Regions from separate parts of the Agrobacterium sp. SORGH_AS 787 genome, predicted to be linked through region 1. Evidence: riboswitches for the same ligand, from Rfam matches in the RefSeq annotation. Region 1 holds a riboswitch; each other region holds the start of a gene.
What was found. Region 1 has a riboswitch for cobalamin ahead of QE435_RS05735 ((2Fe-2S) ferredoxin domain-containing protein). Riboswitches for the same ligand answer to the same signal wherever they lie in the genome.
Positions count from the first base shown of each region.

Region 1 (7,849 bases):
GCATGGTCGTGTGCTGGTGGACTGTCCCGCCTGTGGAAACGGGAAGGCCGGGCCGCCACTCGAAGCAGGTGAATGGCAGCGCGTCGACTGGAAAGGTACGATCGAGCGCGGCACGACCTCGACTTCTGCGGTTGGCGGATGGCGCAACGGCACGCTGATGGTCGAGGACGTTGCTGTCAGTGATGTTATCGATGCGCTGAACCGGTATTACCGTGGCCGCATCATCGTCGCGGCACCTGGCCTGCGCGACAAGCGAGTGACCGGGGTCTACGATCTTGCCGACCCCATCACGGCGCTTCGCGCCGTGGCGCAGTCGCAGGGAGCGAACATCTATACCGCGGGATCGTGGCTCGCCGTCGTCTCCGCTCGATAGGCGTTTGCGCCCGAATTCAGGCTCTTCCACCTGGTTGTTTTCCCCGCACTGCATTTTTTCCTGAAAATTTCGAATGCCCATCCGTTTCTTGTTCAGGAGGTCGACGGCGCTGCCGTCCGCTTACCCTCGGAAGTGCATTAGGGGCGTTCAAAAAATGGCTGAGAAGAGAAACAACAGGACAATTCGCGCGATCTGGACAACGGCGTTGCTGATGGCAACCGCGCTCAATGGTGCTCTTGTGGCGATGACCGGGCACGCCAGGGCGCAGGAGGTGGCAGACGCGCAGAAAGCGTTTGCGATTGCTCCACAGCCACTGGCGAGCGCCCTGACCCTGTTTGGCCAGCAATCTGGACTTCAAATCTCTGTCGATGCGGCAGCGGTGCGCGATCATCGGACCCGCGGGGTACACTCCACTCTCACTGCTGAGAGGGCGCTTGCCGAAATCCTTGCAGGATCGAACCTGACCTACCGTTTCCTGGGTCCTCGTACCGTCATCATCAGCGCTCACGTCGACAGTGGTGCCTCGTCCGCCGAGGGTGCGACAGTTCTTCGCCCCATCGTGATCAAAGGATCCAGAACCCTGGCGGACGATCCTTATCGGACAGCCGGATCCAGCACCTATATTTCCGGGGAGAAGATCGAACGGTTTCGCGGCACCTCCGTGGGCGACATGCTTTCCGGAACACCAGGCGTGCTCAATGGCGATAACCGCAATGGTGCTGCGCTGGACGTAAACATACGCGGCATGCAAGGGCAGGGGCGCGTCCCAGTGGTCGTGGACGGTGCGCAACAAGAAACAACCGTCTATCGGGGATATGCGGGCGTCGCGGGGCGCTCTTTCATAGATCCGGACTTCATTGGCAGTGTCATGGTGGAGAAGGGGCCGAACAGCAGCGCGGATGGAGCAGGTGTGATCGGTGGCGTCGTTCGAATGAATACGATCACGCCCGACGACATTCTCCTTCCCGATAAAAGCTTCGGTGTACGCTTCAAGGGGGGATTCAACTCCAACAGCTCATCCATTCCGCCACTCTACACGACAGGCGGGTTATACGGCCAGCAGGCTTATCCAAGCGCATCGTTGCCCGGCTCGTTTGGGGGATCAGACGGTATGGACAGGCCTGGGTTTTTGGAGCCAACCGGCGGCAACGGCAGTGTTGCCGCTGCCTATCGATCTGAAAACCTCGATATCGTCGCTGGCTTTGCCCGTCGCCAGAACGGTAATTACCACGCCGGCACGAAGGGCGATGTGCCCAGTCCAGTTCTGTTTCCTGATTGCGGCAGGGTCACAGAACAGTTGACTTGCAGTCTCCCTCGACCCGGTTGGACTGCAGTCGGGTTCTCCGGCCTGAACCGGTTCCGTGCGGGAGAGGAGGTTCTCAACACGTCGCAGAGCAACACCTCGACCCTCTTAAAAACCACCGTTCGGTTACCCTACGATCAGAAGATCGATCTCGGCTACATTCATTATGAAAGCCGATATGGAGAGATCATGCCGTCCCAGATCGTATATTCAGGAGATTATGGGGCCTATCAAGCCACGTTGAGCCAAGTGGAGATGGATACGTATACAGCCAAATATGGCTGGAATCCTGAGGATTCAGATCTTGTGAACGTCAAACTGTCTGCATGGATGACGAACGCCGATCTCACAACGCCTATGCAATGGTATTGGCCCGCTGTCGGCACGCCGGCTGATCCCACTTTTGACAACTACTATGGTGCTGCGAACCGGCGCTGGGGCATCAATGCGGAGAATACGTCACGTTTCGACACCGCTTGGGGCGACCTGTCGTTCAACTACGGAGGCTCCTTCACGCACGAGCTTATCGAGCCAGGCGAAGGAGCAAATCTACCGAATGCGCGAGAGGGAAACCGCCGTGAAGCAAGCATCTTCACTTCCGGTGAATGGAAGCCGACGCAATGGCTGACGTTGAACGGTTCTCTCAGATATTCAGAGTTCAAATCGAGAGACACTCGGCCATGGGAAACGACCACCTATCCATTGAGCTACAATGGCCAGGTGCTGAGCTTCAATTCCTCGGCTGAACGGGCTGCATATCGTCGAGCCCATCCCGGCTCGACCAATCTTCTCGCCGTGACCACCTCGAACTCCGGCGTTTATCAATCCTATGAAGATAGCGGCTTTGCTCCCATGGGCAGCGTTATGGTGGAACCCTGGGATGGTATCCAGTTCTACTCGAAATATGCCGAAGCTCTGCGTATGCCCAGCCTTTTCGAGACCACACGAGGATTTTCGTTCTACGGCGGCGATTTTCCACCGGGCCAAGCCAATCCTCTGCGGCCTGAGCACGCTCGGACATGGGAGTTTGGATCTAATGTGATGAGCGACAGCATCTTCACCGCAGGAGACGAACTCAAACTGAAGGCCAGCTATTTCCATAATCGGGTGGACAACTATCTCACCAGATCTCTCAATCAAGGGAGAGCCTATATCGTCAATATCGACTATGCCAAGTTGGAGGGTGTTGAGCTGGCAGCATCCTACGACGCGGGCGACTTTTTTGGCGACCTGTCCTACACCCGTTACCTACGAACAGAGTTCTGCTCTCGTCCCGGACAAGTTTCCGGCACGTCGTATACAGCCCTTTGCTCAAGCGGCGGCGTTGCCAATAGTTATGTCATCAACCAACTTCCACCGAAAGACAGCCTCTCGCTCACTCTTGGCATGCGGGCTCTGGACGAAACTCTTACCTTCGGCGGCAGGTTGAATTACATCGGCAACCGTCCCACGACCGCTTTGGGGGTATCAAACTCCACAGGTGGAAGCCTGACCCATGTGGAGTGGAAACCCTACACCGTGGTTGACCTCTTCGCCAGCTATAAGGTCAACGACAACCTTAAGATCGATGCCGCCATCGATAATGTTGCGGATACCTATTACATGGATACGCTGACGCTCGGACTGATGCCTTCACCGGGTCGAACGTTCCGGCTCAACCTGACCGCAAAATTCTGACTGGTATCACAGCGGCAACCCCGCATCGTTGATGGACAAGGAATGGAGCCTGTCGACGGACGTCGGACTTAGTGGTGCCGGTGCTTGCGGGTCATGGGCACTCTTGAAAGCCCATGATGGCATGCGGAAGCGTTGATAGTCGAAACCGGCTCCGTCCACGCTTGGCCTCGATTCCTTTTTCCAACGTGGCGAATTTCGAGCTTGCCGTCGCAATGACTTTATCATAAATGGTATAACATTACATATCGGCTGGATGAGAATTCGTGTGACTTAAAATGAAGAAACCCACCTCGGTGCACTGCCTCGAATGCCAGAATTTGACGAAGAAACCTCCAGTGCTGTCCCGCCCAAGATCATCGTGTCGAGGGGGTGCGGTAAATTCACTCTAAGGGACGTTCGTACAGATATTTGAGCTTCAGCGTCGTGCGCCGGTCTGCAAATGATCAATGGAAATCCTTTTTCATCGCAAGTTGGTCCGCCACACTTTTGCGATGGTGTTGCGCCGTTGACAGGAATGGCGCGCCATGTAGATTTGGCCAGTCATGGTTCTTTCACCTCGGTGGAAGCTAAGAGGGAATTCGGTGCAAAACCGGAGCTGTCCCGCAACTGTAAGCGGCGAGCCGTTTGTCCGATATGTCACTGGCAGAATTGCCGGGAAGACGGAAAACGGCATTGACCCGCGAGCCAGGAGACCTGCCTGACGATATATAATTCCGTGGTCGGGGTGTGCCACAGGAATGATTGTGTGCTGACGGTGTGGTCAGATGCGCCATCATTTTTGCTGCCTCCTCCAATTGAGATTCAGGCAGTGCGCAGCGAACAACAGCATCCAGATCGACCAGCAAGGCGCGGAATTCTCCTGATTGCAAAATCCGCCTTTGCGGCCGCGCCCCATAGGGAAATGCAGCGACTGGCAGCGCAACTGGGCGAGTTATGCCCCGAGGACGTCGTCAGTTTTGCATTTACCGAACAAGGTACGCCCTCATTCTTCGAAGGGTTGGTTGCCCTGGTGGCCCGAAACCTTAACCACATCATCATCCTTCCGTTGATTTTGCCGATGGAACCCAGCTTTTTCCGATGGTTAGACAAATCGATAAAGCGCTGGCGAGGCTCCGGGGAACAGCCATGGCCTGGGGTATCGATCACTCAAGACATCGCCTCCTCTCCCTTCATGTTACCGCTAGTTGCTGATCTTCTGAGGGAGCCGAAAATCGTTGAGAGTGCCGAAGGAAAAGCTGTTGCTCTCGAGGGAACGATCGTGCCGCAGCAGCGGTACCGTGTTCTCGTTTGCTCTGGTGCAACGTGCAACAGCGCAGGTGCCGATACGATCTGGAACCATCTACGCAATCAGCAGGAACGTCAGAAACTGCGCATTGTCGGCGAAGGCACTATGACGGCGAAGTCGACGTGCCTCGGGCCCTGCAGTCTGGCACCGGTATTACAGGTGTTTCCAGAGGGTACCTATTACGGCGGTGTGACCGAGCAGGCCGTGGATGACATCATATCCTGCCATTTACTCGGCGGCCGTGTGGTCGAGACTTATGCGTATCACCCCACAGGCCACAAGCAGCGCCTGAAAAATCCCCAAATTGATCCGAGGAGATAAGATGTTATCCAGATTCACGTCCTGCGTTGCTTTTGCTGGGCTCGCCGCCGTTGGCATAATGGCAGCGGCTTCAACTGCCGTCGCTGCGGACTCACTCCATGTTGGTGCGACCTACATCACCAGTGGCACTGATCCGGCCAAAGGTTCGAACGGTTGGGCATTGACGAGTCATGGTGTTGGCGAAAATCTGTTTACCGTCGACCGCGACGGCAAACTGGTTCCGGAACTGGCTGAAAGTGCCAAGCGCGACGACGATTTTACGTGGACGATAGAGCTTAGGCCAGGCCGCATGTTTTCTGATGGATCTGCTGTTACGGCAAAGGCTCTGGCAACTGGTTTTGAGAACACGTTTGCGAAAAACAAAGCCGCCCTTGCCACTGGTGGGAAGCTAAGCTTCGAAGCGGTCAACGACTTAACGCTCAAGGTAAAAACGGAAAAACCGATACCCTACATCCCTGCTCTGTTTGCGGAGTGGCCGATGGTTGCTTACACACTCTCGGCGAATGGTGAGGCAACGTTCACCGGCCCCTACAAAATCGCTGCCTTTAAAAGTGACGCTTCCATTACACTCGAGCCGAACACCTATTTTCCCGGTTCAGACAAACGTTCGCAAGTTGAGTTCCGAAAGTTCGGGGATGCGCAGAGTATGACGCTGGCGCTGGAAGCGGGAGAGTTGGATCTCGCTTTCGGACTGCCATCAGAGGTCGTCAGCCGACTGAAAAACAATCCCGATCTGACTATCAAATCCTTTCCGGTTGGATATCAATATCTGGCATTGCTCAACACAACCCGCCCACTGTTGAGAGACGTCAGGATACGTCAGGCGCTTGATCTGACGTTTGACCGACGTGAATTGGCGGCGGCCATCAACGGCGGAGAGCCAGCGACGGGCGCTTATGCCCCATACTTCTCGTTTGCTGGCAAAGATGCCCGCGTGACAGACTTAAACCATGCGGCAAGGCTGTTTGAGGAAGCGGGATGGAAAAAGGGCGCCACCGGTGTCCTTGAAAAGGATGGACAGCCGCTGCGCCTGCTGGCGATCACCTATCCGCAACGTCCCGATCTCGTTACGATGCTTCCCGTCGTGAAGGCCGAACTCGCCAGAGTGGGTGTTGAACTCGACACACAGGTGGTCGAAAACATCCAGCAGGTCGCCGCCGCTGGTGACTTCGATATCGCACTTTGGGCGCAACACACGGCGCCAAGCGGTGATCCGGCCTTCTTCATGAATTCGATGCTGCGCAGTGGCGCTTCGCTGAATTATGCCAAATACGCATCGCCGGAGTTTGACGCCATCGTCGATCGCTTCGCGTCGGAAAGCAACCCGGAGACCCGCGCCAGCATTGCGCTTCAAGCGCAGCAAAAATTGTTTCAGGAGGTGCCTGTCTCATTTCTCGTGTCACCGATATGGCATGTTGGACTCTCGAAATGGCTCCAAGGATATGAACCTTGGGGATCGGATTACCACGTCCTGCGAGCAGATATAGGCGAAGCGAAGAGCGAGTGAATTTGACTTGGCCCCTTATCAGATCGGTCATCGGGCTGGTGGCGATTTCATTCGCCGCCTTCACGGTTATCGCCATGATGCCATCTGATCCCGTCTCCATTGCCATACACCTTTGGAATCTTCCGGCAACAGAAGCCACATATGCTGCTCTGCGCGCCGAATGGGGGCTGGATCAACCTATTCCGTTCCGTTACCTCCATTGGCTGTCGAATTTCCTCACAGGCGACTGGGGCCGGTCCTTTCGCACCGGGGAGCCGGTATTGCGAGAATTTGCTGAGCGTCTGCCATTATCGCTCTTCATGGGCCTGTCCGGCCTTTTACTGGCCGTGATCCTTGCCATTCCGCTTGGCTTCTTTGCCGCTGCTTCCCCCGGGGGAGCCGTAGACAAATTTAGCCGCGCTCTATCCGTTTTCGTACAGGCAGTGCCGGGTTTCTGGTCAGGATTGATCTTGCTATGGGTGCTGGGAGTGCAGTTGAAGTGGATAAAACCGTTTTCCAACGATGCAACCTCACTGATCCTGCCGGTGTTGCTCATTGCACTTCATTCGGTTGCCACGCTGGCACGCGTCTACCGCCACGACCTTATAGCGACTACACGGTCGCCCCACTTCGTCACAGCGCTGGCGAAGGGTCTTTCCCAAGGTGCTGCGTTGTGGCGCCATGGTCACCAGAGCGCACTATACGCGCTGCTTGCAGCCGTCCGTTCTGAAGCTGGGTGGGTGGTAGGATCGACGGCCACGATGGAGATCTTGTTCGGCCTTCCGGGGATCAGCCAGTTTCTGGTTCAGAGTATAGCGGCTCGGGACCAGATGGTCCTGCAGGCTTATGTGATGGTCATCGCGCTGTGGATGCTATTGTTGAACGCAGCAGCCCAGCTTGTCATGTATCATCTCGATCCGAGAGCTCGTTTATGATCCGCTACGGATTGCTGCTCCTGGTTTTTGCGTTTCTGATCGCCGGTGGCATATGGCAACCGCATGATCCGAACGCGGTCAGTCTTCTGGACCGCTACGCGTCTGGTAGTAGCCAGCATTTTCTAGGAACAGATCAACTGGGGCGTGATCTGCTTTCCCGCGTTCTGGTCGGTGGGTGGAGAACCGGTTGTGTGATCTTCGCCGTCTGCTCGATAGGCTTTGTCGCGGGCAGTTTTCTAGGCACGTCTGCTGCCGTGCTGGGTGGCTGGGCAGAAGCCTTGATCTTGCGTAGTTGCGAGTTTTTCGTGCTGGTGCCGACGCTGATCATCGCGCTGGTTGCCGCAGCGCTTTTCGGCCTCTCCCCCATGAGCGCGGGGCTTGCGCTCGGGCTTGCCGCGATTGGGCCCCATTCTCTGCTTGCTCATTCTTTGACAAAACGCGTCTTAGGGCAGCCATTTATTACCGCAGC
Region 1 covers NZ_JAUTBG010000001.1:1,310,310-1,318,158, forward strand. The annotation lists gene QE435_RS05725 (FecR family protein) at 1-373, shown strand, start outside; gene QE435_RS05730 (TonB-dependent receptor) at 528-3,353, shown strand; cobalamin riboswitch at 3,880-4,069, shown strand; gene QE435_RS05735 ((2Fe-2S) ferredoxin domain-containing protein) at 4,099-4,959, shown strand; gene QE435_RS05740 (ABC transporter substrate-binding protein) at 4,961-6,466, shown strand; gene QE435_RS05745 (ABC transporter permease) at 6,469-7,380, shown strand; gene QE435_RS05750 (ABC transporter permease) at 7,377-7,849, shown strand, end outside.

Region 2 (7,849 bases), on a different contig from region 1:
AGGCGCTGCGCTGTCCGTCATCAGCAAACAGCCCATGGACATAGGTGCCGAAAACGCGGCCGTCCGCTGAGATTGCACCATCGACGTGATTGCCGATCGTGGCAAAGGGACGATTGCAGTCGTCGCCTTTCGTGACGCCCACATGCATTTCGTAGCCGGAGAAGGCTTTACCATCGAAGCTGCGCCCCTCTACCGAGACCAGCCTTTTGTCTCCCGTCAGCACCGTCTCGACATTGAGCAGCCCAAGACCTTCGACGGTGGAAGGCGGACCTTCCATGCCGTCCGGATCCGATAAGACACGTCCCAGCATCTGATAGCCGCCACAGAGACCAAGCACAAAGCCGCCACGGCGAAGATGCGCCTTGATGTCGATATCGAAACCAGCCTGTTTCAAGACGTCCAGATCGGCAATCGTGGATTTCGATCCGCAGAGCAGGATGAGGGCGCAATCGCCGGGAATGGCGGCTCCAGGGCGCACGCGCACCAGTTCGACATCCGGCTCCATATCGAGCGGATCGAGATCGTCGAAGTTCGAGATATGCGGCAGGATTGGCACGGCAATGCGGATTTTCGCACCGGGCTTTGATTGGCTTGCGCCGGTTAAGCCGAGCGCGTCCTCGGCGGGCAAGCGCGATGCCTCGGCGAAATGCGGGAGGAGGCCGATGGAGCTCCAGCCAGTATGCTCGGCAATAACGCGCATGCCTTCATCGAAGAGCGAAGGGTCGCCGCGAAAACGGTTGACGATGAATCCCTCAATCATCGAGGCGTCGTCCGCATCCACCACTGTCTTCGTGCCGACGAGGCTGGCAATGACCCCTCCCCGGTCGATATCGCCGATCAGGATCACGGGGACATCGGCTGCCCGGGCAAAGCCCATATTGGCAATGTCGTTGGCGCGCAGATTGACTTCCGAAGCGCTGCCGGCACCTTCCACGAGGACCAGATCGGCGCGGGCTTTCAGATGCTCGAAGCTTTCGAGCACCCGGGGCATCAGCCCGGCCTTCATCTGTTGATAGTCGGCTGCTTTCGCATTGCCGAGAATTTTTCCCTGAACCACGACCTGCGCACCCGTTTCGCTCTGGGGTTTCAACAGAACCGGGTTCATGTGCACTGACAGCGGCACGCCAGCGGCGCGCGCCTGCAAAGCTTGCGCCCTGCCGATCTCGCCGCCATCTGCCGTCACCGCCGCGTTGTTAGACATGTTCTGCGGCTTGAAGGGCAAAACCGAAAGTCCGCGCTGGGTAAAGGCGCGCGCCAGACCTGCCACCATCAGCGACTTGCCGACATCCGAGCCGGTTCCCTGAAACATGATGGATCTGGCGGCCATGGATCAGTACTCGATGCCGGATTGGGCTTTGACGCCTGCCTTGAAGTGGTGCTTCACCAGCGTCATCTCCGTCACCATGTCAGCTGCCTCGATGAGCGGTGGCTTGGCGTTACGCCCGGTAACGATGATGTGGAGATCAGGGCGGCGGTTCTGCAAGGTGGCGACGACCTCCGTCAGATCGAGATAGTCGTAGCGAAGCGCGATGTTCAGCTCGTCCAAGACCAGAAGTCCGATCGTTTCGTCGGCCATCAGCATTTTGGCTTCGTCCCAGGCTTTCGTGGCTGCCGCGACGTCGCGCTTCAGATCCTGCGTGTCCCACGTGAAACCTTCGCCCATGGTGCGCCATTCCACCCGGTCGCCGAAAATGGTCAGCGCCTGCTGCTCGCCGGTCGACCACGCACCCTTGATGAACTGAACGATGCCGACGCGTCTTCCCGTGCCGAGCATTCGAAGCGCAAGCCCGAACGCGGCCGTCGACTTGCCCTTGCCGGGACCGGTATTGACCATCAGCAGACCCTTCTCGATGGTCTTTTCGGCGACTTCGGCATCCTGCACGCTCTTGCGGTTCACCATCTTTTCGCGGTGGCGGGCGGCCTCGCTGTCGCTGATCTCGCGTGTCATGATGTCCCACGTCCTTCCGAGCCGTTTTTAGAAGCGGCGACTATAGTCAAAACGCCCTCCTCCGCAATGGAGCCGATGAGCCGCGTGCCAACGCCTGCATTGACCAAGCCGCGGCTTGCCCGTAAAGGTAAGGCACTGACGGTCTTTTTCCGGCAACGGGAAAAGCTAAGAGGGAACACGGTTCCGCCCACTTCTCGGGTCAATCCGTGGCTGCCCCCGCAACTGTAAGCGGCGAGCCCACACCGTAAAGCCACTGGATTTCGATCCGGGAAGGCGGTGCAAGGGCGCTCGTTCAAGCCGCAAGCCAGGAGACCTGCCGTTTCAGAACAAAACGTCTGCCGGGCGGGGTGCTCCGGTCAGTCGGTCTCGCCGAGTTTCGGTTTGCGCTGTCTCGCATTCCGTCTTCGGTATCCGCACCCCTTGCATGTTTGAATGGCGGAAGCGGATACGGTTTGGATATCACCTCAACATCGTCACGGACTGAAGGATCAACCGACACGCGCGAAGCGTCCGGCCTGGTCGTTTATGTCTGTCGCAGCTGCCGCGACGAGGCGGAGCCAAATGCGGAGCCCCGTCCTGGTGCGCTTCTCGCGCAAGCGGCGATCGCGCTTGGCGCCGAGGTAAATGTCGAGGTGCACAGCGTCAATTGCCTCGCCAATTGCAAGCGTGGTGCCAGCGCCGCAATGCGCACAGCCGACGGCTGGTCCTATGTGTTTGGCGGGCTGACGCCTGAAAACGCCGAGGATCTCATCACCGGTGCGCGCCTGCTTTCCACGTCCACCGATGGCCTGATGCCCTGGCGCGGCCGTCCCGATAGTTTGAAGCGCGGCATGGTCGCGCGTATTCCCCCTTTGAATTTCGTCGAGGAGACATCATGACCACGCTAGAGCGCGTTCCCTGCACCATCGTCACCGGCTTTCTGGGCGCCGGCAAAACCACGCTGCTGCGCGGCCTTCTCGAAAAGCTCGATGGCAAGCGATTGGCGATCATCGTCAACGAGTTCGGCGATGTCGGCATCGATGGCGAAATCCTCAAAGGCTGCGGCATCGAAAGCTGCCCGGAGGAAAATATCGTCGAGCTTGCCAATGGCTGCATCTGCTGCACGGTCGCTGACGACTTTCAGCCGGCCATCGAACAGATCCTCAGCCGCCAGCCCAAGGTCGAACATATCCTGATCGAAACCTCGGGCCTCGCACTACCAAAGCCGCTTGTGCAGGCCTTCCAGTGGCCGGCAATCAAAAGCCGCGTGACCGTCGACGCCGTCGTTGCGGTGGCCGATGGTGCGGCCTTGGCGGAAGGCATGGTGTCGCATGACATGGATGCGCTCGCCGCCCAGCGCGCCAATGACGAAGCGCTCGATCATGACGATCCGGTCGAAGAAGTCTTCGAAGACCAGATCGCCTGCGCCGATCTGATCGTGCTGACCAAGGGCGATCTTCTCGATGCGAATGGTCTGGAACGCGCCAAGGCGCATATCGGCGAGCATCTGCCAAAGGCTGCGAAGATCGTCGTCGCATCCCATGGCCAGATCGATCCTGCGGTTCTCATCGGTCTCGGGCTTGCGGTCGAGAACGATATCGAAAACCGCCATACCCACCATGACGAGGAGGAAGACCACGATCATGACGAGTTCGATAGCTTCGTCGTCGAGCTTGGCGCGGTATCCGATCCTGAGTCGCTGGCGGAGCGTATCGCTCTAACCGCGGCCTCCGAGAATGTGTTGCGCATCAAAGGTTTCGTCGAAGTCTCGGCCAAGCCGATGCGTTTGCAGGTTCAGGCGGTCGGCTCGCGCGTGAACCACTATTTCGATCGCCCTTGGGCTGCGGGCGAAGTGCGGCGTTCTGCGCTGGTGGTAATTGGCGAAAAGGGCCTCAACCGCGAGAAGATCGAACAGATGCTGGCTGCCTGACGCATCATGCATATTCTCGCCACCACATCTTCGTCGCTAGACGACCTGATCGAGCCGGTTGATCTCAACCAGCCCCAGGCGGATGTGGTGGTGTTGTCTTTCTCGTCAAGCGATCTGGCCGGTTTGCAGCACGCCTGGCCTGAAGAATCTGGCGTTTCGCTCAGCGTCGCCAATCTCTCCGAACTGCGCCATCCTATGTCCGTCGACCTCTGGATCGAAAAGACAGCAGAACATGCCAAGCTGATCCTTATCCGGATTCTTGGCGGGGCGGACCGTTGGCGCTACGGCGTCGATCAGCTGGCGATGATGGCGCGCAGGCGCGGCGTCAAGCTCCTGCTCCTGCCGGGTGAGTGTAGCGAGCGCGACGAAAAGCTCGAGGCGCAATCCACAATCGACCAGACGTGGCTCGCTTCAATCCTCTCCTTCTTCCGCGAAGGCGGCCCGCAGAACATGCGCCGGCTTTCGGAAGGTCTTGCCGCTTTTGCTGAGGAGGGTGCCTGGCCTGGCTTCACGCCGGAGCCGCTGCCGAAGTCCGGCTTCTATCTGCCGGGTCTTGGCGCCGTCCATGTCGATGAGGTGCTCGCGGCTTTTGCCCCCGAAGCGATAAGACTTCCCATCCTTTTCTATCGCTCCATGCTTCTGGCTGCCGATGTTGCACCAATCGATGCGCTCTTCGAGGCGCTGAAGTCCCGCGGTTTCGCACCCCTGCCGATCTTCGTCAGCGGCCTGAAGGATGGTGAAGCGATCCGATTCCTCGAAGACGCGCTGGTACCGCTGAAACCCGCTGCCATTATCGCCGCCACTGCCTTTGCCAGCCAGACGGATCAGGACGGCACGAGCCTGTTCGACCGGGTGGGCGTGCCGGTGTTCCAAGTGATCATGGCCACGACCCGGCGCGATGGCTGGGCCGAGAACATGCGGGGCCTCAATCCATCCGATCTTGCCATGCATGTGGTCTTGCCGGAACTCGATGGGCGCATTCTGGCAGGTGCGATCTCATTCAAACAGTCCGATCCTGACGGGCGCCAAGGGCTGATCAACGCCCCAGAGTCAGACCGGGTCGAGCAGGTCGCTCGTCGTATTGCCGCCTTCCTTCGGTTGACGCGGACTGCAGCCCGGGAAAGGCGCCTTGTCATCCTGATGCCGGATTATCCCGGTGCCGCACCCGGTCGCACGGGCTATGCCGTGGGTCTCGACGTGCCCCAAAGCGTGTTGGAGATGCTGCGTGATTTGCGGGATGCGGGTTATGCACTCGGCGATATTCCGGAGACCGCACGCGAGCTTCTGGATCGGATCGAGACGGAGAACGCCGCTCTTCCTCTCACCCAATACCGAACCTATTTCGACACGCTTCCTGAGGAGGCACGGGCCGGAATGGCTTCGGCCTGGGGCGATGCCGCTGACGACGAGGCTGTGGTTGATCAGGCGTTCCACTTCCGCGCCGCCCGTTTCGGCTCCGTTGTCGTCGCTCTTGCTCCAGACCGGGGGCGCCAAGTAGACAGGCGGGTGGACTACCACGATCCGGCCTTGCCGCCGCGTCATGCGCTTGCGGCTTTCGGTGCCTGGATGCAGCAGGATTTCGGCGCGCATGCGATCATCCATGTCGGCGCTCACGGCACCTTGGAATGGCTGCCGGGAAAGACGGTCGCGCTGTCGCAAACCTGCTTCCCGGAAATCGTCACTGGACCGCTGCCGGTCATCTACCCCTTCATCGTCTCCAATCCGGGGGAGGCTGCTGTTGCCAAACGACGGATCGCTGCCGTCACCATCGGGCACATTCCGCCCATACTGGTTGCCGCCGGTCTTTCGCCGGAGCAGGCCGCGCTCGAGCAACTGGTGGACGAATATGCCCAGGCCGATGGGCTTGATCGCCGTCGCCGCGACCGTCTGGCAAAGCTGATCGTCGAGAAGGCCTTCGAGACGGGGCTCGCCGCCGATGCCGGTATCGGCGCGGCGGAGGACGCGGATTCAGCACTCACCCGGATCGATGCCTTTCTGTGCGACCTCAAGGATTTCGCCATTAAGGACGGCCAACATGTGTTCGGGCGTTGCGCCGACGATGAGCCGGATTCTCTGAGGCGCGAAAGTGCTGCCCAAGAAAAAGCTGCGCTGCTGGCGGCGCTGGATGGTCACCATATCGTGCCGGGTCCCTCAGGTGCACCCGCACGCGGACGACTGGATGTGCTGCCGACAGGGCGCAATCTCTATGCTGCCGATCCGCGTACCATGCCGACACCGACGGCCTTCGAGCTTGGAAAAGCGGCAGGCGAAGAGGTGCTGCGCCATCATCTGCAAAGCCATGGCGACTGGCCGCGGCATCTGGTTTTCGATCTCTGGGGCTCCGCATCGCTGCGCAATGGCGGCGAAGATGTCGGTCAGGCGCTGCATCTGATGGGTGCGCGTCCGATCTACGATCAGGCGACCGGCCGGGTCAACGGCATCGAAGTTCTGCCGCCAGCCGCGCTCGGACGCCCGCGGGTGGACGTGACCTTCCGCATTTCGGGCCTGTTCCGCGATATGTTCCCGCCTCTGATTGCCCTTCTCGATGCGGCGGCAAGGACGATTGCCTCACGCGAAGAGTCGTCCGGCGATAATCCTCTGGCGGAGGAAACGGCCTCTCTCGGTCGTATCCCAGCACGCATTTTCGGCTCGGCTCCCGGTACCTATGGCGCTGGCATCGAAGAGGCCTTGGCAAGCGGCGATTGGGACGAGCGGGAAGAGTTGGGCCAAGCCTATCTGGACGCGGCCAGCCACGCCTTTGGTGGGGCAGATGGCTTGTCGATCCTCTCCGATTCAGGCTTTGCTGCCCAAGTCGAACGCGCTGAACTTCTGGTTCATACCGGTGACGATCCGGGTCGCGATCTTCTGGATGGTTCGTCCGACGTCGCCTTCGTTGGCGGCTTTGCCGCCGCCAAGGCAAAGCTTGGACAGGCGGCGGATGTGGTGGCGCTGGATACGACCGATCCTGCCCGGCCGCGTGCCCGCTCCATCGCCCAGGCAATCACCCGCGTGGTCAGAGCCCGTGCCGTCAATCCGCGCTTCATCGCCGGACAGATGCGCCATGGTCCGCGCGGTGCCGCCGAATTTGCAGAGACCGTCGACCGGCTGATTGGCTTTGCTGAAACCACGCAGGCCGTTTCCTCGTCGCTGATCGAAGCGCTCTACGATGCCTATTTCGGCAACGAAGAGGTGCGCGATTTCATTTTACGGGAAAACCCCAAGGCTGCGGAACTGATGGCGCAACGCTTCCTGTCTGCACGCCGCCGCAATCTTTGGCACAGCCGCCGCAACGCCGTGGATGCGGAACTGGAAATGCTGCTCGCGCCGCGCTCGTCCGAGGCCTTGTCCAAGAGGGTCTCGGCATGAAGCCACTTCCTCAGGTCCAGCCCTTTTTTCGCAGAGGCGTCTGCCCTGCCCTCTCCGCCCCAATGCGAACGGGCGATGGACTGTTGTCGCGGGTGGCGTTTACCGCTTCGCTGTCGCCGAGTAATTTCGGTCGTCTCGGCGATCTTGCACGCCGCCACGGCAATGGACTCCTGGATGTGACCGCGCGTGGCAGCCTTCAATTTCGTGGATTGACGGCCGAAAGCGCTGTTGGACTGGAGCATGATGTGCTGGCGCTGCAACTGCCCTTGCGGCAGGGGCTTGCCGTCGAAGCCTCACCGCTTGCCGGGATAGACGACAGCGAAGTCGCCAATCCGGAACTGATCGTTGAACTCATCAGCCATAAGGCCACGGCGCTTAGTCTCGACGCGAAGCTGGCCGCGAAGATGTCGGTTATCGTCGATGGCGGTGGTCGGGCTCCGATGGGTGGGCTGCTTGCCGATATCAGGCTCAAAGCGGCCCAGCGGGGCGGCGACGTCCTCTGGCTGTTGATGCTGGGTGGCACGGAAGAAAAGGCGCTGCTTGTAGGGGCTTTGCGAACGGAAGATGCCGCGGATTGCGTCATCGACCTGCTCATTCACCTGGCGGAGCGAGGACCGGATGCGCGC
Region 2 covers NZ_JAUTBG010000002.1:906,232-914,080, reverse strand. The annotation lists gene QE435_RS13715 (cobyric acid synthase) at 1-1,327, opposite strand, end outside; gene cobO (cob(I)yrinic acid a,c-diamide adenosyltransferase) at 1,331-1,948, opposite strand; cobalamin riboswitch at 2,071-2,284, shown strand; gene QE435_RS13705 (DUF1636 family protein) at 2,401-2,826, shown strand; gene cobW (cobalamin biosynthesis protein CobW) at 2,820-3,857, shown strand; gene cobN (cobaltochelatase subunit CobN) at 3,864-7,223, shown strand; gene cobG (precorrin-3B synthase) at 7,220-7,849, shown strand, end outside.
Region 2: it holds a riboswitch for cobalamin, as region 1 does, so the genes downstream of both, QE435_RS13705 (DUF1636 family protein) here and QE435_RS05735 ((2Fe-2S) ferredoxin domain-containing protein) in region 1, are expected to answer to the same signal.

Region 3 (7,849 bases), on a different contig from region 1:
AGGACCGGATTTCGCCAGCCACCGGCGGAAACTGGCTTCACTCATGGCAAAATGCCGGGCGACGTCTTCGGCCCGCCAGGGCTGGCTGATGTCGGTCTCTATCAGCCGCCGCACCTTGTTCCATGGCTGGTCTTCACCTCTCCTCGGCAGATGGACACCGTGATGGCGCAGCCAGACCAATGGCTCCAGAAGGCGATGGCGCTTGACCGGGATGGGTAAAGCGTCGTCATCCAAGGCTCGCCGCGTGATCTCTACGACATCATAATCAGCGCTTTGTGCCTGGCGAATAATCTGCACACCGGGCGGGCCAGCTGCGAGCGGCTGATCGGCGAAGACCGAGTCAATCAACTCATGATCGAAGTAGATCCCGGTCGCCCGATAGTTTGCAGCACTGACAGGACGGTTTTCCAAGGTCACGATAGAACCCGATGGGAAAATAAGGAGGTCACCGGCCTCGCCCACGAACTCGCCGTTCACGGGGCAGACGACCCTTTTGCTCCCCACACAGATGAAGCATAGGAAGGTCAGGCCGATGAACAGATCCGTGAATGTCGCGGCCGTGGCTTGGGTAATGGGAAACACGGAGACGCCCGGCCCATGAAAATCCAGTTGCTCTACGGATTGCGCCGTCATCGATGCTTTTATCCCTGCTATTGCCTTTACTGAGTGGGAGAGCGCACTCGGGAGGCACATAGCGGCTTGAGGGCGCGCGATGTCAATCTGCCACATGCCTCATGGCAGATACCGAAACGTAGCTATCCAAAATGCTGAAACGGCCCCTTGACAGCTCTGCAATTCGAGCGCAATGAATCGCCCATGATCAACGAACGCGCACCCATCTCCTGCACGTATTTTTGGGCCTACCTGTAAAGGGCGGCTCGACAGATCACTTTGTCAACAAGCCGCCGTTAGGCGGCTTTGTTGTTTTCCAAGCGTCCTGACGGCAAAAGACCAGAAAACCGAAGGACCAGACCCATGACCGAAGACAGCCTCCTGACACTGCCGAGACCGCCCGTCGTCACCATTCGTGGTGCGCGCCCTGCCGATCTTCCCGAACTCAATGAGATGATCACCCTGCTTGCCGCCCATCATGGCGATGCCGCCGCGATTACGCCCGAGAAGCTCGAGCGCGATCTTTTCGGCCAGGTCCCCTGGATCACCGCACTGGTGGCCGAAGCTGCAGGCGAGCTTATCGGTTACGCCATTCTCGTGCCGCTCTACCGCGCACAGGAAGGCCGCCGCGGCATGGAATTGCACCACCTCTTCGTACGGGACGGGCATCGCGGACACGGCACCGGCCAGCATCTTGTGGCGCGCGCGCGCGACGTTGCCAAGCGCTGCGGCTGCGACTTCCTGTCCGTCGGTGCTGCAACAGGCAACTTTGCCGCACACAAGTTCTACGAAAACATGGATTTCGTCCCGCGTCCCGTCACCGGCATGCGCTTCATGCAAGCGATCGCCTGAGCTTCTTCGCTTTAGGAGAATGACATGACTCGTATTGCCATTGCGCTGACGCAAGACTTCGCCGACTGGGAACCTGCACTGCTTGCCGCTGCGGCCCGCAGTTATCTCGGCGTCGAGATCGTAACCGCATCACCCGACGGCCAGCCCGTCATTTCGATGGGCGGGTTCAAAGTGATGCCGGAAACGTCCTATGATGCTCTCGACCCGGAGACGATCGACGCGCTTGTCATTCCGGGCGGCATGAGTTGGGAAAAGGGCAGCGCGCCCGATTTTAGCGATCTGGTCTATCGCTTTCGGGCGCGAGGCCGCGTGGTTGCAGGCATCTGCGCCGCGGCCAGCGCGCTCGCCGGGACAGGCATCTTGAACAGTGTGGCCCATACCGGCAACGCCCTGGCGTCGCATCAGAAGTATGGTGCCTATGAGGGAGGAGCGCTCTATCGCGATCAGCCACAAGCCGTCAACGATCAGGGTGTCGTCACCGCGCCCGGCAATTCACCGGTCAGCTTTGCTAAAGAGGTGCTGAAAGCTCTCGGCCTGTGGGGATCGGAAACCGACGCGGAACTGTCGGTATTTTCTGCGGAACACTTGCCGACTTAACGATCCAGAACACGGCAGAGACGCGCCGGTCCTTGCGCGCCCTCTGCCGACATTGATCGACGAAGATCGCGGCTGTTGATATGAAGGCTGCGTTCGAAAGGGATGTTCATCCGCTCGATCTTGTTTCGGGCAGCGGCAAGAAACATCTCGCGGTTTGCGATAAAGTAAGCGCGACAGGTTTCTTCCGCCGGCACCTCAGTCATCAGCGCTTTGAAAGCGAGGCGGTGCATGGCGCAAAGCGCGCCATGACCGGGAACGGAAAAACGCAGGCAATCGAGTTCATGGCTCCAATCGACTGCGTTTTGACCCGCCATCATTTTTACTTTGCAGCCTCGAAGCGCTTGAGGAACAGCCCGCTCAACGAGCCGAGGATCAGCCAGAAGACGAAGCTGGTGACTGTTGCAAGCACGACGAAGCGGCGTTCCAGCGGCAGAGGCGCCAGCGCATGTTCACCCGCAGGCGGCAATGGCGCACCGACGACGTGCGGCGCGACGATCAAGACGACGGCAAGGATCACCGCCCAGGGCTCCGAGCGGCGGAAGGCCAGAAGCGCAATGCCCCCGGCAGTCGCGGCAGCGGTCGCAATCCACCAGGCCTGACGCGCGCCAAGATCAGCAGCAGGGCTGCCCGGCAGTTCTGGCGGCAAACCGATCATCGGCGCCAGCATGACGACAGCAAAGCCGGCGAGCCCCCAGAAGAGACCTTCGCGCCAACCACCCTGGGAGCCGCGAAGCGAGATCAGACCGGTGAGCACCAGCGCATAGCCGATGGCCGTCAGCACGTTAGCGGCCACGGTGTAGGCATTGCGCTCGAAACCATCTGCCGGCGTCCAGGCTTCCGCGTCATGATGGTGATCGGCGGGTGTGGCCGCATCATGGGAGTGACCTGCCTCGCCACCGGCGCTTTCGAAGGTTTCCGCCTGGAGGATCAATGGCGTTGTGCCAACCGCCTGCATGGCGCTGACGGCAAGCCCCGCTATCAGTCCCACGAGGACAGCGGTAAAGACAATATTTCTGAAAAACGGCATCTTATGTCCCCTCAATGGCAGGGGAAAGCGTTGGCGTGGCGCGTATCATGCGCCGCATTATGCATGGCCTCGACATGCGAGAAGCCGACGAAACCGACAATGAACAAACCAAGTGCAACGGCACTCAGCGCCTGCAAGAGTTTCGATGTGGTCGAGGAAACGGCGCTCGACGCCGTGTTCTGTTGGATAGACATGGTGACCCTCTTTTTCAGCGGCGCACCGCTCTCAAGCAGCAGGACGCACGCATTCAACATTCACCACGGGGAAAGACAAACAAGGCTTTTCGGACGGATGACGCCAACCCGAAAACCGTGCTCTTCCGGACACCCCGCCGGCATTGACGACACTTCGCGATGGCAGGTCTCCTGGCTCGCGGGTCGCAGCCTTGAAAACACCTTCCCGATGCCAAAATCAGCATCAGTGGATTTCGTTTTCAGGCTCGCCGCTCACAGTTGCGGGGGCAGCCACGAATGAGAGCAGAGCTCCTATCGTATTCCCTTTTCACTTTCCGGCATATCCGGAAAGACCATCACGCCTCTGTTATCAGTCAGCGGTTGTGGAGAGTCAATGCGGGAAGCGTGGCCTCCCGCTTTCATGATGTCAACGCGCCGGAACGGCCTTGAGATAAGCGGCGATTGCATTGCGATCTTCGGCGGAGAGCTTGGCCATATTCTGCTGCACCTTGACCATCGAACCACCGACGCTGTCGAACTCCGGTGTAAAACCGGTTTCGAGATAGTTGGCTATATCGGCAACGGTCCAGGAGCCGATGGCTTGCGAACCCGGCGTGATGTCGGGGATCGTCCCATCGCCTTCCGGGTTTGGGCCGCCTGCCAGCCACTTATCCGCGATCAGCCCGCCAAGCGCCGTGCGTGGCGTGTGGCATTCGCCGCAATGGCCTGGGCCTTCCACCAGATATTGGCCGCGCGCGACATCCATGCCAGCATTGGCAAGCTGCACGCGCGGCGCGCCCTTGTCGAAATAAAGGAACTTCCAGCCGCCGAGAGCCAGTCGCATATCGAGCGGGAATGGTAAATCGTGAGGCGGCGCGTCATTGGTGCTGGCAGGCAACGTCTTCAGGTAGCCGAAGAGATCGTTGATATCCTGCGCTGTCATGCGCGCATAGGACGTATAGGGGAAGGAAGGATAGAGATGTTCGCCATTCTTTCCCACGCCTCGGGTCATGGCGTCGCCGAACTCGGCCACCGTCCAGCTTCCGATGCCGTGCTGCGGATCAGGTGAAATATTGGGCACGTGGAAGGTGCCGAAGGGGCTTGGCAAGGCCTGGCCACCGGACAGGGTCTTCAAGGCATCGCCGCTGGCATTCGGGGCAGCATGACAGCTTGCACATCCGCCCGCCCAAAACAGCGTCTCCCCATTGGCAAGATCGGGCTCACCCAGATTGGCCCAATGGCTTGGCGGTTGGCGCTCAGGTGCCGTCACCCACATGAAAATGCCGAAACCGGCAAGACCTGCGACCGCAACCCCGCCTGCCAGCTTTGCCCAGATGGACGCCATCCGCCTCTCCGCTATCGATAAAACATGATAAAAAGAATAGCCCGCCGCTGAACCGGCGGGCTTGTCTTGGCTGTCTTACTTCTTCACGCGATAGGCCTGATGGCAGGAGCTGCAATCGGCACCGAGCGTCTTCAGGGCAGCACCCGTGCTGGCCTGATCGGTTGGCAGCTGTGCGAGAACGGTATCGGCATCCGCACCGAGCTTTTCCGACTTTGCCTTGAAGTCCGCAAAGTTCTGCCAGATGGTAGGCGACGCAGCGCCTCCCTCGGAGCCAGCCGGGAACTGATCCGGGAACGCCTTGGCGTTGGTGCTGATGGTGGTGACGGCGGTCTTCACGGCCTCGGCGTCGTAGGGCTTTTCACCCTTGGCGATCGCGCCGAGCGCACCCATGGCACCGCCGATCTGTTTCATCAAGCCTTCGCGCTTTTCAACCTCGCCGGCAGCGGAAACCGCTCCGGCGCAAAGACAGCCTATGAGAATGGATGCGGCAATCGTCTTGAATTTCATGTCTCTCTCCTTGTTCCGGTGGCACCGGAGGGTGGTTGTTCGCCGTACCGCATCGTTGCCACGACACGCGCTTGCGTGCCGGGCGGCACACCGAGTCGAACAGAGATGAAGATGCAGGCTTCGCGTGGCAAAAAGAAGTCACATTCGGGTGATTTTCCAAAGGAAAATCAGCGACCTAAACTTGGACTTTTCGGTTTCCTTTTAAGCCTCCGCAAGCGGTGAGAACGGCTCCCATACGAGACCTAACACATCTTAGGCAATGAAGGGGGAAACGACGTCAGAACACAAGAGTACGGCTTGTCTCCCGGCCAAAACCACGCAGAGAGATGCGGTCCACATAGACATCGGCGATCGCAAAGGTGTTGTGGTCCAGCGTGTCCACCATGCCCTTGATAGTGACGAAATGGGTATTGCCGATGACGCCGTAATTGCCGTCGTGATTATGCCCGCAGAACCACGCCTTGACGCTGTGATGTGCGGCCAGCAGTTTCAGCACGTCTGGCGCATCCCACATATTATGCGCGTTTTCGGGATAGAGGGGATAATGGCAGAAGAGCACGACCTGCTCATGCATGGCATCGGCCTTGGCAAGCGTTGCCCGCAGCCAAGCCAGCTGTTCGTCGCTGAATGAGCCGTTCCAGTCTTGGGCATTCAAGGCGCCAGCCTCGCGCAGCGCCTCCAGGCGGGCCTTGGCAAGCTCGCGCCGCGGATCGCCAAGCGGAGGTGCAAAGGTGCTGACATCGTTGCCGTCGAGCACGATGAAGCGGAATTCGCCGAGGGTGAAGTCATACCATTTCGCCGGCATGCCGAGCCGCTCATGAACCTTCGGCAAATGCTCTTGCTCGACAGCGAAGTCGTGGTTGCCGGGAAGCAATATGGAGCGATGATTGAGTTGATCGTAACAGCCGAGGATCGCGTCAAAGCTCTCCCAGCCGCGGTCGATCAGGTCGCCCAGGGTGACGACGAAAGCCAGCTCCTCCTGATTGAAGGTCAAGATCGCATCCGCCAGCTTTCTGGTACTCTCCGCGTAAAATCGATTCATCTCCGGCCGGGCCGGGATATCGGCATATTGCGGGTCGGCGACGATGCCGAAGGAAAAGAGCGGTGCGGCGGGTGTGTCTGTCATGATCGCTACCGCTTAAGAGCGCCGCATGACAGCGGTGTGACAGCCATAATAGAAGGCGAAGCCTTATGGACGTCAGCAGGAGCGGCAAGAAGCCATAAAACAAAACACCCGGCGCGAAGGCCGGGTGCTGCTTATCCGATCGAATCGGAAAATTACTTGGAGGCGGCTTCGTAGCGCTCCAGGACGTAATCCCAGTTGATGAGATTATCGACGAAGGCTTCGAGGTACTTCGGACGCAGGTTGCGGTAGTCGATATAGTAGGAGTGTTCCCATACGTCGACGCCGAGGATCGGCTCTGCGCCGTGGACCAGCGGGTTTTCACCGTTCGGGGTCTTGGAGATTTCAAGCTTGCCGTTCTTGACCGAAAGCCAAGCCCAGCCCGAGCCGAACTGCGTGGTGCCAGCGGCGATGAAATCCGCCTTGAACTTGTCGTAACCGCCGAGATCGGAGGCGATCGCCTGTTCGAGCTTGCCGGGCAGCTTGTTGCCGCCGCCGTCCTTCTTCATCCACTTCCAGAAATGGACGTGGTTGTAATGCTGGGCAGCATTGTTGAACAGACCGGCATTGGTACCGAAGGACTTCTTTACCACTTCTTCAAGCGAAAGGTCGGAAAGACCGGCTTCCGCAGCCAGCTTGTTGCCGTTGTCCACATAGGCCTTGTGGTGCTTGTCGTGGTGAAACTCCAGCGTTTCGCGCGACATGTAAGGCGCGAGCGCATCGTAATCATAGGGGAGTTCGGGAAGTTCAAAGGCCATGGTTTTACTCCTTGTTGCAGCGGCTGGGCCGCTCCTTGAAACCTTGTGCGCGGACCATAGGATCAGCCGTCAATTCAGGCAACCTGTGAATTATCAAAATGTTCCAGCAAAAGAGAAAATTCCTCTCGCGCCTCTTCAAAAACATGATTGCGACCCAGTTTGCCGTACCAATTCCGAGCGATCCGTTCGGCTGATCCTGCAAGAGACTATCGAAAGGGCATGGCAATGAAACGACAGGCTTTGGTTTTGATCATGGCATCCTTGGTGGCGTTACCCGCAGCCGCATCGTCCGACAACGCCTGGGAAGCATTCATCGCCGACGTGCAGGCAAAATGCCTCGATGCGGGTGCGAGGCTGATGGATGACGCAAAGGCCGTCGTCGATCCGACAGGAAGCGAGAATTACGGCCTCGCAATCCTGACCGGAAAGGCGAAGGGAGCAGACGCAACGATCAGTCATATCTGCGTCTACGACAAGAAGACCAAGGCCGTAGAGCTTGGAAGCGAGCTGTCAGCCGATTCCGTAAAAGTCGAGCTGCCGGGCTCTACCAAGCCCTGAGAGCTGAAGCGCGGCGCGATCTTTCAAATCCGCTCCAAACGCTTTCAGGCCCTTGTTTCATCGCGTGTCATCATCGCAAAACCGCTGCACGCGTTTGCTTGGACCGTGCTTTAGAATCTGGGCGTCGTGTCCGCCTCACCAAGCGGTCGCTGCATGAGAACGATATCCAGCCAGCGGCCGTGCTTCCAGCCTACCGATTTCAGCGTGCCCACCATCTCGAAGCCTACAGCGCGATGCACCCCGACAGATGCGACGTTTTCGGAATCGCCAACCACCGCCACCATCTGGCGGAACCCC
Region 3 covers NZ_JAUTBG010000002.1:1,795,046-1,802,894, reverse strand. The annotation lists gene QE435_RS17915 (AraC family transcriptional regulator) at 1-633, opposite strand, end outside; gene QE435_RS17910 (GNAT family N-acetyltransferase) at 976-1,464, shown strand; gene QE435_RS17905 (type 1 glutamine amidotransferase family protein) at 1,489-2,061, shown strand; gene QE435_RS17900 (hypothetical protein) at 2,058-2,375, opposite strand; gene QE435_RS17895 (CbtA family protein) at 2,381-3,088, opposite strand; gene QE435_RS17890 (CbtB-domain containing protein) at 3,100-3,282, opposite strand; cobalamin riboswitch at 3,426-3,634, opposite strand; gene QE435_RS17885 (cytochrome c) at 3,689-4,606, opposite strand; gene QE435_RS17880 (cytochrome c) at 4,682-5,113, opposite strand; gene QE435_RS17875 (metallophosphoesterase) at 5,391-6,239, opposite strand; gene QE435_RS17870 (superoxide dismutase) at 6,392-6,994, opposite strand; gene QE435_RS17865 (hypothetical protein) at 7,220-7,552, shown strand; gene QE435_RS17860 (GNAT family N-acetyltransferase) at 7,663-7,849, opposite strand, start outside.
Region 3: it holds a riboswitch for cobalamin, as region 1 does, so the genes downstream of both, QE435_RS17890 (CbtB-domain containing protein) here and QE435_RS05735 ((2Fe-2S) ferredoxin domain-containing protein) in region 1, are expected to answer to the same signal.

Region 4 (7,849 bases), 690 kb from region 1:
GAAGCGGATCGACGACGAGCAGCGTAATGAACCATGCGGCGATATCGGAGAGCATGAACGGACCTCTTAGTCTCGGCGCGGTGTCGGAAACGGTCCGACATCGTGAAAGCGCCGGGACTTTCACCAGAGGGGCCCGGACCAGCGGGTTGAGGGAGATGTAGGATGAGTGTCTTCCGCTTCAAGATCGTAAAGCGGACTTTTGCACACAGACGCCTCTGAAAAGTGCGCCTGATCCCTATCTCGTGCTCAAGGCTTGCCTTGGTCCGCCTCGGCCTCGGCAAAGAGAGCATCGAGGCGCGGCTTGGCGCGGGCGGGAACGGCCACGCTTCTATAGCTTTCCGGCAGACTGGTCTCGCCCACCTTGATCAACATGACCATGCCCATACCGAAATGCGGCGAGCATTTGATGCCGTAGAAGCCGTCCCGTTCGAAAGTGACTTCAATCTCCTCGTTGATCTTGCCCTTGAAACCCTTCGCCCCCTCTGGAACCATGCCGTCGATGGTCGCGGCATTGTGGCTCTTATGCGTGGCGATGAACTTTACCGTGTCGCCGGGCTGGAGATGAAGATAGTCAGGTTCGAAGACCATCGAGCCCTTCTCACCCTGATTGAGCATCCTGACCTCCACGGTCTCCGCCAAGGCAAGACCCGCACTCATCGACAAAACGACGGTAGCCGTAGCAATGGAGAGAAGCAATTTCATCGTGATATCCTTATTGGGTTTCGATCATGACCGGCGCGCGATAGCGGATATGGCAGGCATCCTCGCCTTCTCGTTCCACATCGACATGAACGCCAAACACATCGAAGATGAGTTCCGGGGTCAGGACCTTGCAGGGCCTACCCATCGCAACGAGCGCTCCCGCCTTGAGCACAGCGATCCGGTCACAGAACATCGCCGCGTGATTGAGATCATGCAAAGCGGCAACGACGGTTAACCTCTGCTGGCGAACCAGATGCAGAAGTGCGATCTGGTGGCCGATGTCGAGATGATTGGTCGGCTCGTCCAGGAGCAGGATCTTCGGCTGCTGTGCCAAAGCACGGGCAATATGCAGACGTTGACGCTCTCCGCCAGAAAGCGTGTGCCACATGCGCCTCCCGAAACCCTCCATATCGACGTTACGCAACGCCTGATCGACAATCTCGTCATCTTCAGGGGACCAAGGAGACAGGGCGCCCTTATGCGGAATACGGCCAAGCTCCACCGCCTGGCGAGCACTGATGCGCTCCTGTGTCTCAGCCTGCTGCTCGACAAGCGCGATCTGGCGCGCCACATCACGACGCTGGAAAAGGTTCATCGACTTACCGTCCAGCAAGACCTCGCCGGAGCGCGGTTTTCTCAGGCCCGAAAGCATAGCCATGAGGCTCGTCTTGCCAGATCCGTTGGGCCCGACGATGCCAAGAAATTCACCAGCAGAAAGATCGAGGCTGATGTTATTGACGATGCCGACACCGCCCGTTGTCCAGCTTAGGTTGCGCACGGAAAGCATTATGCCACCCTCCGCCGCTGCGAAAGGATAAGCGCGAAGGCGGGCGCACCGAACAGTGCGGTGATGACGCCAATCGGTAGAACCTGGCCGGCGATGATGGTGCGGGAAAGAACATCGGCACCGATCATGAAGATGGCGCCGATCAATGCGGCAGCCGGAAGCAGGCGTCCGTGGCAAACGCCGACGACCAGGCGTGCAGCATGGGGAATAACGAGACCAATAAAGCCGATCGAGCCGACAATGCTGACCATGACCGCCGTCATCAGCGCAGCGGTGCCTGTCAGCACCACATAGACGCGACGCACGGGTACTCCTAGAGAAGCGGCCGATCCCGCTCCGAAGGTAAAGGCGTCCAGCGCCCGGGCATGCCAGAGGCAGACAACGAGGCCGAAAATGGCGATCGGAAGGGCAAGCGAGACATCCGTCCAGCGAACGCCGGACAGGTTGCCGAGCAACCAGAACATGATGCCCCTGGCCTGTTCAGCATTGGCAGCCTTGGTGACGATGAAAGAGGTGAGCGCGTTGAACAACTGCGAACCGGCGACGCCGGCCAGAATGATTGCGCTGTTGCCCCGCCCAGCCCTGAGCGCCAGCAGGCTGACAAGCGCAAAGGCGAGGAGCGCGCCGAGAAATGCACCGAGAGGCATGGTCAGCACGCCAGCACCCAGGCCAAGGATTGCGACGCCGACGGCGCCGGTCGATGCCCCGGCGGAGATGCCGAGAATGTAGGGGTCAGCAAGCGGATTGCGCAACAGGGATTGCAGCACGACCCCAGACACGGCGAGAGCTGCCCCACAACAGGCGGCGACCACGGCGCGGCTCAAACGATAATTCCAGATAATGCCTTCATCGATGGCATCCAGCGGATATCCGGCATGCCAGAGGCGATTGGCGACCGTCTTGGCGACAACCTCCATCGGAATGGAGGTTTCGCCAATGGAGGCGCCAAGCCAAAGCGCCACCAAAAGGCACCCGGCTGCAATGACGGCAGCACGGGCGTAAAGCAAAGAAAGGGGCATAGGCTTACTTCGCCAGGCCGAGTTGAACGATCTGGTCGGCCAACACCTCAATGCCGTCGATGGTTCGGATCGTCGGGTTCATAGCCTGTGCATCCATCACGACGATATGGTTGTTCTTGACGGCCGGCATCAGGCTTGTGACCGGATCATCCTTCAGGAATTTCTGCTTCACGGCGATATCGTCAGCTGGAAAACGGCGACGGTCCATCTTGCCCGCAACGATGATGCTGGGATTGGATTTGGCGATGGTTTCCCAGCCGACTGTGGGCCATTCCTCTTCGCTGTCGATGACATTTTTGATGCCGAGCGCTGACATGATATAGCCGGGCGCACCGTTCTTGCCTGCGACGTAAGGATCGATATCCAGTTCAGCGCTGGAGAACCAGAAGACGGCAGAGAGCTTGCCATCCATAGATGCGATCTTCTGACGCGCAGCCTCTTCCCGGGCCTTCAGGTCGGCGATGAGCTTCTCACCTCGGTCTTGGACATTGAAGATTTGCGCGAGTTCAGCGACCTCTTGATAGATCTGGTCCATGGTGAAGACAGAACTTCTGACGCCATCGCCACCGCCCGAATTGTCCTTTCCGGTGCAATCCGCAGGCGACGTATATACGGAAATCCCAAGTTCTTCGAATTGCTCAGGCTTCGCAACGATGCCTTCCGGACCGACATGCCATTGAAACTGTGCGGTGACGAGATCCGGCTTCTTCGCCACAACGTTCTCAAAACTCGGATCATTGTCCGCGAGGCGCTCCACCTTGGCGTTGGCCTCTTCATAACCCTTGATCACGGGTCCGATCCAGACGGCCGTTCCCACAACCCTATCGGCCAGTCCCAACAGATAAAGGATTTCCGTGGTGCTTTGACCGAGAGAAACGGTGCGCTGTGGCGCGTGCTTGAAGGTGACGTCCCTGCCGCAATTTTTCAGCGTCAAAGGGTAGGTCGTTTCCGCAGCCTCTGCCGTGTTCGGCACCATCGAGAGTGCAGCGAATGCCGCCGCGAGAAATGCGCCGGTGAAGTGAAATGTCATGGTTCGATAATCCCCGAAATCGTCGACGTTGCCAAAGGCATACGCCGTCATGTGAGCGCGAATGAAACACTCATTCGACAGCAACGTGCGTGAGACGATCGAGAACGAGGAAAAAACACAGATGGATGTGAGCGCTGAAGGGCGCAAATAACAATCATGACGTCTCCTGTTCAGGGCATCCCCGCCCGTGACATTGGAATGAACTTATGACGGCAGGTCTCCTGGCTCACGGATGATCGTCTTGCCCGCCTTCCCACGATAGATTCGCAGTGGCCCGACGCAGGTAAATGCGTCACGAGTGCTCGACAATCCGCTAACAGTTGCGGGGGCAGCCACGGCCTTGGAGACAATCCCCGCACCGTGTTCCCTATTATTCCTCGCGATCTCTCGCTTGGAACCGTCATAAGCCAGATAGACCTATTTGATCTGGTCCGTCAAGCGACGTCGTGTAATGTTATTACATACCAAATACAAGCCTATTAACGTGCGCTTGAGAAACAAAATGGCCGGAAACAAGTCCCGGCCATCAAGGGTTTTAACGAAATGCTCCGGTTAGGGGAGCGTATAGGCGATGACGTAATCACCAGGCTTCGTGCCGACCGATCCGTGACCGCCTGCAACCATCACGACATATTGCTTGCCATCGTCGAGAGCGTAGGTCATGGGCGTGGCCTGCCCGCCCGCGGGCAATCTTGCCTCCCATAACTGCTTTCCGCTGGTCAGATCGTAGGCGCGCAGATAGTTGTCGACCGCTGCACCGAGGAAGGCCACGCCACCCTTGGTGATCATCGGGCCGCCGATACCCGGCACGCCGACCCTGAAGGGAAGCGGCAGTGGCGTCATGTCATAGACAGTGCCGTTCTTGTGCTTATACGCAACCTTGCCGGTTCTGAGATCGGCTCCTGCGACATAGCCCCACGGTGGCGCCTGGCAAGGGATGCCGATCGGGCTCAGGAACGGGCCCATCAACACGGCATAGGGCGCGCCGTCGTTGCGGTTCAGACCCTGCTCACTGCCCTTCTCATCCTGCCCCTTCGGCGGGACTTTGTCGCGCGGAATGAGCTGCGAGGTGAAGGCAAGATAGGTCGGCATTCCGAACATCACCTGGCGCTCGGGATCGACCGCAACACTGCCCCAGTTGAAGGTACCGAAGTTGCCCGGATAAACGAGCGTACCCTTCAAGGACGGCGGCGTGTAGCGACCTTCGTAATTCAGCTGATGGAACTTGATGCGGCAGGCGAGCTGATCGAACAGTGAGACGCCCCACATGTTCTTTTCTTGCAGCGGCTCGGGCTTGAACGTCAAGGCAGAGGTCGGCTGCGTTGGCGCGGAGAAATCTTCCGGAATTGCGCCACCGGGTGCCGGTTCTTCGGTCACCGGCAGGATCGGTTCACCCGTCCGACGGTCCAGCACATAGATATCGCCCTGCTTGGTCGGCCCAACGAGAGCGGGAACAGACTGGCCATCCGGCTTTGTTATGTCGAGCAGCACCGGTTGTGCCGGCACGTCCATGTCCCATAGGTCGTGATGCACAGTCTGCCGGACCCAGCGGTCCTGCCCGGTGTTTACGTCGAGTGCCACAATCGACGAGGAGTATTTCTCTACACTCTCGCTCCGACCCATTCCGAGCTGGTCTGGAACTTGATTCCCCAAAGGAATGTAGACGAGCCCAAGCGCTTCATCGACGCTGAATACGGACCAGCTGTTGGGAGAGTTGGTCGTATAGGTCTGACCCGGCGGAAGCGGTTGGGTCTGGGTAGGGTTTCCGGAATCCCAGTTCCACAGCAACTCGCCGCTGTTCACGTCGAAGGCGCGGATAACGCCGGACTGTTCCTGGGTGGAGTAGTTGTCATTGACTGCGCCACCGACGATGATCTTGTTCCCGGCAATGGCGGGCGGCGACGTGGAATAGTAGTAGCCAGCCGGGTTGTACTTCATGCCGGTCTCCAGGTGCAGAACACCCTGGTCAGCAAAAGACGTGCAAACCTGGCCGTTTTCGGCGTCGAGCGCGATGAGACGAGCGTCGGATGTTGGGAGATAGACGCGGGCGGCGCATTGCGCGCCTGCCTGAGCGGTTGGGTCGGCATAATAGGTTACGCCACGGCATGTCTGATGCTGACGATTGGGATTGAGGCCAACATTCGGATCGTATTTCCACTTTTCCTTGCCAGTCGCCGCATCGATGGCGATCGCCCAATTGTGCGGTGTGCAGAGGTAAAGCGTTTTGCCGACCTTCAGCGGCGTCACCTGATAGGTCGTTTCGCCAACGTCGCCGGGAAGCTTGACGTCGCCGGTCTGGTAACGCCAGGCCTCTTTCAGATCGCCGACATTTGCGGTGGTGATCTGTGTCAGCGGCGAATAACGCTGTCCATAGGAGGTCCGCCCATATTGATGCCACTCGCCGTCTGGAACAGGGTTTCCATAAGATGGCGCATTGTTGACGACCTCCGTGGGCAAATTGCCCTCCTGGTCATGCGGGTCCTGCGTCATCGAGACGGCGGCCACGCCCATGGAAATGACGACGGCTGCAAGAAGCGGAACGGCGTTGGCTCCGTAACGAATGCCCGTTGGACTAACAAAACCGAGCGGCTTACGGATCCAGGGCATCAGCAGCCAGATGCCAATCACGATGATCAGGCCGCCACGCGGCCCAAGCTGCCACCAGTCCAGACCGACTTCCCAGAGAGCCCAGCAGAGTGTCGCCAGCACGAAGAGCGCGTAAAAATGCAGCGCCGCCTTGTTTCGCTTGAAAAGAAGAATTGCCGTAATGATGAAGGCAAGCCCGGCGAGCGCATAATACACGCTGCCGCCAAGCATTACGAGTTGGGATCCGAAGCCGAAAAGCGCAAGCCCAATGAGCGTCAGAGCGACAGCAGTGACGGTAACCGCCATGAAAAGCCCCCCTATTAATTTCCCTTGATGCTTAACAGGATGAAACAGGATAGGTTCCGCGGAGATCACATTTTTGCCATTTCTGTGTTATCCGGCCATGAATTTCAATCGCAAAAATCGTTGAAAGCGCGCGCAATGTTATCACGGCTGGCCGACGCTGCAAGAAGGCAAGCCAACAGAATTCTCGCCTGACCTGGCCTCAAGGTCGTCGAATGCACCGCTCCAACATTGCCCATGTCGTGACCACCACCACCGCCGCCATAACCGGCGACAAGACGCCCGACGGGCACGCGGCTGGACACGACGACCGGGACGTTCCTGTCGCAACAACGCTGCACGGCCTCCACGATGCGGGCATTGGCGTTGCCCGAGCCGAGTGCGGACAGAACGATTCCTTTTGCGCCAGCCGCGAGGCTGGCATCGATATGAGTAGCCTCGCAACCGGGATAGATCGCGACGATATCGACGCGGACAGTGTGGACTGGCGCTGACAGCGTGGCGCTCTGAGGACAGATCTCGGGGTCTGCGAGATCAAAGGCATCCGGATCGTCTGCCGAACGCTTGTAAAGCCCCCAGACGGTCAGCAACTTACCGCCGAAGGAAATCAGCACGCCCTTATCGCTGTTGGATGCGTCAGCGGCGGCGGCAATCGCAGCCTGGAGATTTCCCGGCCCATCCGATTGTGGATTGTCAGCCGTGAATTGGGCGCCCGTGAAGATAACCGGTTTGCTCAAGCTGTGCTGTAGATGCACGAGCAGAGATGTTTCTTCCATGGCATCCGTGCCGTGCAGCACCACAACACCCCGAACCGCCGGGTCGGCAAGCTCTTTGGCCACCGCATCGCTTATTGCCTGCATGTCGGAAATCGTCAGGCTGGACGAATCCGTCGCCATGAGTTCAACCGGCTTCAGGGAAATCTCGCCACCAAGACCTGAAAGCAGATTTTCCCCGGATAGCGAGGGTTTGGCAGCGCCCGTCTCGTCACGCTGACTTGCGATGGTTCCGCCGGTGGCAATGACCGCCACCAGCCCTTCGTGATGATCGGTCGAAATGCTTACGGTCATCTCTGGCCCGGCGCAGCGGCGTCACTCGACGCCTGTGCTTTCGACAATTGCTGGATACGCCCACGCATCAAATACCATCCCCCCACCAAAGTCGGCGCGATGACGATAAGAGAGCCAACGGTATATGTGCCCGCGGGGTAATCGAATGCCATCAGCACCAGAACGCCAAACAGGAAGACAAGTGTCAGAATGCCCGTGTAAGGCGCGCCAAACATGCTGAAATCCGGACGCTGCATCTTCCCCTGCCGGGACAGATGCCACAGCTTGAGTTGGCATAACACGATGACGCCCCAGGCGCAAATGATGCCAAGTGCAGCAAGATTGAGCGCAATTTCAAACGCTTCAGAAGGAACAA
Region 4 covers NZ_JAUTBG010000001.1:619,057-626,905, forward strand. The annotation lists gene QE435_RS02650 (hypothetical protein) at 1-55, opposite strand, end outside; gene QE435_RS02655 (pseudoazurin) at 247-657, opposite strand; gene QE435_RS02660 (ABC transporter ATP-binding protein) at 713-1,492, opposite strand; gene QE435_RS02665 (iron ABC transporter permease) at 1,489-2,508, opposite strand; partial or broken gene QE435_RS02670 (ABC transporter substrate-binding protein) at 2,513-3,472, opposite strand; cobalamin riboswitch at 3,732-3,955, opposite strand; gene QE435_RS02675 (glucose/quinate/shikimate family membrane-bound PQQ-dependent dehydrogenase) at 4,091-6,430, opposite strand; gene QE435_RS02680 (asparaginase domain-containing protein) at 6,535-7,494, opposite strand; gene QE435_RS02685 (amino acid permease) at 7,491-7,849, opposite strand, start outside.
Region 4: it holds a riboswitch for cobalamin, as region 1 does, so the genes downstream of both, QE435_RS02670 (ABC transporter substrate-binding protein) here and QE435_RS05735 ((2Fe-2S) ferredoxin domain-containing protein) in region 1, are expected to answer to the same signal.